Marichromatium purpuratum 984: one gene and its partner. The protein of the gene in region 1 interacts with the protein of each later gene in a pairwise test. Links are inferred from orthologs where the notes say so. Each region holds a gene or a part of one and is shown on either strand. Other genes may lie near its edges.

Region 1 (3,406 bases):
GCGGCGCGGCGCTCGCGAGATGGCGGCGCGCCAGGGTCACCGGCGCGGCACAGAAGGCGTTGCGGGTGAACACCGCGGCGCAGGTCGCGCCCTCGGCCAGCTCCATCACCACCAGGTCGTCACGCCCCTGGTAGCGAATGCCGGCGGCGGTGGCCCCGAGCCGGATGCCGGGAACCGGGAGGAAGTCGATCGCGTCGCTGGTGTTCATGGTCTCAGTCCGCCTTGCCGTGACACTGTTTGTACTTCTTGCCCGAACCGCAGGGGCAGGGCTCGTTGCGACCGATCTTGCGACCGTCGCGGACGTAAGGCGCATCGGCCTCACCACCGGGCTGAGCGCCACGCCCCTCCTGCTCGGCACCAGGCTCCGGCGCCGTCCGTCCACCGTCGAGACCGGTGAAGGCGTCGTGCTTGAACTCGAAGCCAGCGCTCGGCGCGGCCTCACGCTCGGGTAGCTCGGCCGCGGTCTGCACCTGCAGCTTGGCGAGGGTGGCAACCACCTCCTGCTTGATCGAGTCGAGCATCGCCGAGAACATCTCGAAGGCCTCGCGCTTGTACTCCTGCTTGGGGTTCTTTTGCGCGTAACCACGCAGGTGGATGCCCTGACGCAGATAGTCCATGGCGGCGAGATGATCCTTCCAGTGCGCGTCGAGGGTCTGCAACATCACCGCCTTTTCCAGCTCGCGCATGTTGTCGGCGCCGACCACGCGCGCCTTCTCGGCGCTCTGCTCGGTGAGGGTCTCGGCGATGCGCGCGCGCAGCGTCTCCTCGTGCAGCGAATCGTCCTCCTCCAGCCAGCGACGCAGCGGCCAGTTGCCGCCGAAGTGCTCGGCCAGGGCCTGCTCGAGACCAGGCAGATCCCACTGCTCCTCGAAACTCTCCGGCGGCACGTAACCGTCGATGAGCTGGCCGAGCACGTCGCCGCGCATCGCCGCGATGGTCTCGCCGACGTCGGTGATGTCCATCAGCTCGCGCCGCTGGCGGTAGATCACCTTGCGCTGGTCGTTGGCGACGTCGTCGTACTCGAGCAGCTGCTTGCGGATGTCGAAGTTGCGACCCTCGACCTTGCGCTGGGCGTTCTCGATGGCCTTGGTCACCCAGCGATGCTCGATCGCCTCGCCCTTTTCCATGCCCATGCGCTTCATCATGGTCCCGATGCGCTCGGAGGCGAAGATGCGCATCAGATTGTCTTCGAGCGAGAGATAGAAACGCGAGGAGCCAGGATCGCCCTGACGCCCGGAACGACCACGCAGCTGGTTGTCGATACGCCGCGACTCATGGCGCTCGGTGCCGATCACGTGCAGACCACCGGCGCTCATCACCGTGGCGTGACGGCTCTCCCAGTCGGCGCGCAGCGCGGCGGCGTCGGCCCCGGCGCCAACGGCCTCCAGCTCGGCCTCGAGGTTGCCGCCGAGGACGATGTCGGTACCACGACCGGCCATATTGGTGGCGATGGTCACGGTCCCCGGACGACCGGCCTGGGCGATGATCGCCGCCTCGCGCTCGTGATGCTTGGCGTTGAGCACCTGGTGCTCGATGCCTTCCTTGGTGAGCAGGTTGTCGATCAGCTCCGAGGTCTCGATCGAGGCGGTACCGACCAGCACCGGCTGACCACGCGAGACGCAGTCGCGCACGTCCTCGATGATCGCCTGGTACTTCTCCTCCTGGGTGAGGTAGACCAGATCGCCGCGGTCGTCACGCACCGTCGGCTGGTTGGTGGGAATCACCACCACCTCGAGCCCGTAGATCTGCTGGAACTCGTAGGCCTCGGTGTCGGCGGTGCCGGTCATGCCGGCGAGCTTGGGGTAGAGACGGAACAGGTTCTGGAAGGTGATCGAGGCCATGGTCTGGTTCTCGGCCTGGATCGCCACGCCTTCCTTCGCCTCGACCGCCTGGTGCAGCCCCTCGGACCAACGCCGCCCGGGCATGGTGCGCCCGGTGAACTCGTCGACGATGATCACCTGACCGTCGCGCACGATGTAGTCGACGTTGCGCTGAAACAGCGCGTGTGCGCGCAGCGCCGCATAGACGTGGTGCATCAACGCGATGTTGGCCGAGTCGTAGAGGCTCGCGCCGGCGTCGAGCAGGCCGGCCTCGACCAGCATCTGCTCGACGCGCTCGTGTCCTTCCTCGCTGAGGTAGACCTGGCGCATCTTCTCGTCGACCGAGTAGTCACCGGGGCCGAAGTCGGGCTTGCCCTCGTCGTTGGTGATCGGGTCCTGGCGGGTCAGGCGTGGGATCAGGGTGTCGATCTTGTTGTAGCGATCGGTGTCACCCTCCGAGGGACCGGAGATGATCAGCGGGGTCCGCGCCTCGTCGATGAGGATCGAGTCGACCTCGTCGACGATGGCGTAGAAGGGGTCGCGCTGGACCCGCTGCTCGGGGCGGAACGCCATGTTGTCGCGCAGGTAGTCGAAGCCGTACTCGTTGTTGGTGCCGTAGGTGATGTCGGCGGCATAGGTCTCGCGCCGCGTCACCGGACGCAGATGACGGTAACCCTCGCCCTCGACCGGTTCATGGGCCGGGTCGAGCAGATAGGATGCGGCATCCGGCCCCATGCCACCGGAGGAGTTGATGACGCCGACCGAGAGCCCGAGGAAATGGTAGAGACGCCCCATCCAGGCGGCGTCGCGTCGCGCCAGATAGTCGTTGACGGTGACCACGTGCACGCCCTTGCCGGGCAACGCGTTGAGATAGGCGGCGAGGGTCGCGACCAGGGTCTTACCCTCACCGGTACGCATCTCGGCGATCTTGCCGTCGTTGAGCACCATGGCGCCGACCATCTGGACGTCGAAGTGACGCATGCCGAGCACCCGTCGCCCGGCCTCGCGCACCACCGCGAAGGCCTCGGGGAGCAGCGCCTCGAGGGCCTCGCCGTCGGCCAGCCGCTTGCGGAACTCGGTCGTCTTGGCGGCGAGCGCATCGTCCGACAACCGCTCGATTTCGGGTTCGAGTGCATTGATCTTCGCGACCGACTTCAGCAGCGACTTGACCAGGCGATCGTTGCGGCTGCCGAAGACCTTCTTGAGCAGTTGAGTGACCATCGAATTGACTGAGACCTGTGCCTAGGAAAATCGGGGAATTGTACCGGATTTGCTTGACCGTTGCGGGACCACCGGGGGCGGAGCCCAGGGCTCCCGCGCGATCATCACCATCCAAGGACCACCTTGGCGCAGCATCGTTCGTCAAGAGCCGCCCTGAGGCCTTGGCGCTCAATGCTGATCGAGGAAGGAAGGAGCACGACACCATGGAGGCGCGCGATGCGCCCCGCTGAACCCGCAAGCGGCGCTCAACCGCCCGACTGATCGGCACCGGCGTCGGCCAGGGTGCGCTTGGGCGTCTTGCCAAGGTAGACCATGGGGTCAACGGCCTTACCGTCCTTGATCACCTCGAAGTGCACGTGCGGACC
Region 2 (2,972 bases), 530 kb from region 1 along the record:
GCGGCGGCTGTTTGCGCTCACCAGTCATGGTCAGGTGCCCTATACCAAGCCCGACTATCAGCCCGGCGACGCGCTGTTGTTCGGTCCGGAGACCCGGGGTTTACCGCGCGCGCGCATCGAGGCGCTGCCCGAGTCGCAACGGCTCTATATCCCGATGTGTCCGGGCAATCGCAGTCTCAATCTCTCCAACGCGGTCGCGGTGGTGGTATTCGAGGCCTGGCGCCAGCAGGGGTTTGCCGGTGCCGCGCCACGCTGAGGGCGGGCGCCCGGACCGCACGCGGTCCGGGCGTGGGGGTCAGTGGAACTCGGGCTTGGGTTCGCGCTCGAGCAGTGCCTGGGTCGCCTGTGCCGGCGAGACCCCGGCGTGGAGCACCAGATAGACCTGTTCGCTGATCGGCATCTCGATGCCGAGACGCTGGGCCAGGCCGTGGATCGCCTTGGCGGTGATCACACCCTCGACCTCCTGGCCGATGCGCGCGCGTGCCGCTTCGATGCTCTCGCCCCCGGCCAGCGCCAGTCCCATGCGGCGATTACGTGACTGGTCGTCGGTGCAGGTGAGCACCAGGTCACCCATCCCGGCCAGCCCCATGAAGGTCTCGGGGCGACCGCCGAGCGCCTGACCGAGCCGGATCAGTTCGACCAGACCGCGGGTGATCAGCGCCGCACGGGTGTTGGCGCCGAAGCCGAGACCGTCGGCGATGCCGGTGGCGATCGCCAGCACGTTCTTCGCCGCGCCGCAGATCTCCACCCCGACCATGTCGCTGCTGGTGTAGGCGCGGAAGCGCCCGCCGTGGAGCAACCCGGCGATGTGTTGGGCGAAGGCCTCGCGCTCGGCGGCGACGGTGACTGCCGTCGGCAGGCCGTCGCCGACCTCGCGGGCGAAGCTCGGCCCGGAGACCACTGCCAGCGGTCGTTCGCCGAGTTCCTCCTGGGCGACTTGATGGAGTAGCTGATTGCTGCCCGGATCCAACCCCTTGGTCGCCCAGGCCACGCCGAAGCCCTCGGAGAGGTGTGCTGCGAGCTGGCGGGCGACGGTGCGGAAGGCATGGCTCGGCACCACCACCAGACAGTCGCTGGCGTCGGCCAGGGCCTCGGCGAGCGAGGCGGTGGGGATCAACCCCTCGGGAAAGGCCACGCCGGGGAGGAACTGGCGATTCTCGCGGTCGCGCTGGAGTGCAGCGATCTGTTCCGGCTCATGGCTCCAGAGCCTGACCTGGTGGCCGTTGGCCACCAGTTGCAGCGCCAGCGCCGTGCCCCAGGAGCCGGCGCCGATGACCGCGATCCGGGCGCTGGGGGTGGTGCTCAATGCTGGACCGCCTCGGTCGGCGCGGTGCCGCCCTGCTGGGCCTCCTGCTGGGCACGCTGCTGCTGGTGCTGGGCGAACAGCAGGTCGAAGTTGACGTGCTGCAGCACCAGGTGCGGGAAGCTGCCCTTGGAGACCAGGTCGGAGACCACTTCACGGGCGTAGGGGAAGAGCAGGCTCGGGCAGTAGGCGCCGAGCATCGGGCCGAGTTCCTGCTCGGGGAAACCGGCGATGCTGAAGATGCCGGCCTGCTGCACCTCGACGATGAAGGCGGTTTTGTCGCCGACCTTGACCGTCACCGTGACCTCGAGCACCACCTCGTAGTGATCCTGGTCGAGGTCGTTGATCTGGGTGTTGAGGTTGAGGGTGTGCTTCGGGGTCCATTCGCCGCGGAAGAGTTCGGGCGCATTGGGGGACTCAAAGGAGACATCCTTGATGTAGACGCGTTGGACGGAGAATTGACGCTCGGGGGTCTGCTGTTGCTTGTCGGCCATGCCGCGATTCCTGTGTCTGGTGATGCCGCCGGCGTCCTTGCTGGCGCCGGGCGGCGGGAACGGATCGGCCCCGGCGAGCCGGGACGGGGCGATGGTACCCGCGGCGCGGCGGGCCGATCGGACTCGCCGCGCCGCGGGCGGGGTTTAGCGCTTCTTCTTGCCGCCGCGGGCCAGCGGCAGGCTCGCCGCCTCCCAGCCCATGATGCCGCCACGGAGGTTGTAGACCTCCTCGAAGCCTTCTTTGCGCAGCTGGGCGCAGGCCATCTGCGACTGCGAGCCGGAGCGACAATTGACGATGATCGGCTTGCCCTTGTGCTTGGCGACGGTGGCGAGCTGATTCTTGAAGCCGTTCATGGGGATGTTGATGGCGTTGAGGATGTGCCCCTTGGCGAAGTCGGCCGCCGGGCGCACGTCGATCACCACCGCATCCTGGCGGTTGATCATTTCGGTGGCCCCGAGCGGCTCGACGCTGCCCTTGCTGCCGACGATCAGATTGTGGATGAGCAACCCGAGGATGACGACGAGCGCCAGGAACAGGAGCCAATGGTTGCCCACGAACTGGACGAGCTGGTCTAGCGACATCGCGATGCAGTCTCACATGAATGTTGGAGCGCCGCTCGCGTGCCGCCCGTCACCGCTGCTGATCGGGGTGCGGCGGCGAGATCGCGCGAACCGGCGCTGATGCAAAGGGGGTTCAGAGTATAAGGAGCCGCGGCGGCAGGCGACACCCCGGAGGCGTCAGCGAACGTGCTGACAGAAGACCTCGCGCATCATCCCGATCAGCTGCAGGGTGCGACCGTCGCTGACACGGTAGTAGACACGGTTGGCGTCCTTGCGCGAGGCCAGGATACCCTTGTCGCGCAGGATCGCCAGGTGTTGGGAGATATTGCTCTGTGAGGTGCCGACATGGTCGACGATCTCCTGCACGCTGACCTCCTGTTCGCCGAGCGTGCACAGGATCTTCAGCCGCAGCGGGTGCGACATCGCCTTGAGCGAACGCGAGGCGCGTTCGATATCCGCGTCGTCGGCGAACAGGTCGAGCGGCTCGGTGCCGGCGGCGTTGAGGATCGGGGGGGGAGACTGGCTCAGCTTGCTCACCATCGTGATCGTGTCTAATCAATGTTTCACCATAAGATGATAAACGCTTTGTCCGTCAAGCGCGATGCGGCACGCTG

What was found. The genes of interacting proteins can lie anywhere in the genome.
Region 2: the proteins of secA (region 1) and secB interact in binary tests that used the Escherichia coli proteins (3 or more experiments, as listed by UniProt). The link is inferred for Marichromatium purpuratum 984 from one-to-one orthologs.

Annotation. Positions count from the first base shown.
Region 1 is NZ_CP007031.1:3,208,421-3,211,826, forward strand. Bases 13-3,347 are described here. They hold secA (preprotein translocase subunit SecA), read right to left. Parts: upstream 3,042-3,347; coding sequence 213-3,041; downstream 13-212. Other genes in these bases: argJ (bifunctional glutamate N-acetyltransferase/amino-acid acetyltransferase ArgJ), read right to left, coding at 13-208; MARPU_RS13925 (M23 family metallopeptidase), read right to left, coding at 3,287-3,347. Also shown: more of argJ, read right to left, coding at 1-12; more of MARPU_RS13925, read right to left, coding at 3,348-3,406. UniProt on the Escherichia coli protein: Required for protein export, interacts with the SecYEG preprotein conducting channel.
Region 2 is NZ_CP007031.1:3,742,401-3,745,372, reverse strand. What follows is about bases 51-2,951. They hold secB (protein-export chaperone SecB), read right to left. Parts: upstream 1,798-2,951; coding sequence 1,303-1,797; downstream 51-1,302. Other genes in these bases: MARPU_RS16260 (ArsR/SmtB family transcription factor), read right to left, coding at 2,536-2,898; MARPU_RS16265 (rhodanese-like domain-containing protein), read right to left, coding at 1,942-2,379; MARPU_RS16275 (NAD(P)H-dependent glycerol-3-phosphate dehydrogenase), read right to left, coding at 296-1,306; MARPU_RS16280 (tRNA (cytidine(34)-2'-O)-methyltransferase), read left to right, coding at 51-256. Also shown: more of MARPU_RS16280, read left to right, coding at 1-50. UniProt on the Escherichia coli protein: One of the proteins required for the normal export of some preproteins out of the cell cytoplasm. It is a molecular chaperone that binds to a subset of precursor proteins, maintaining them in a translocation-competent state.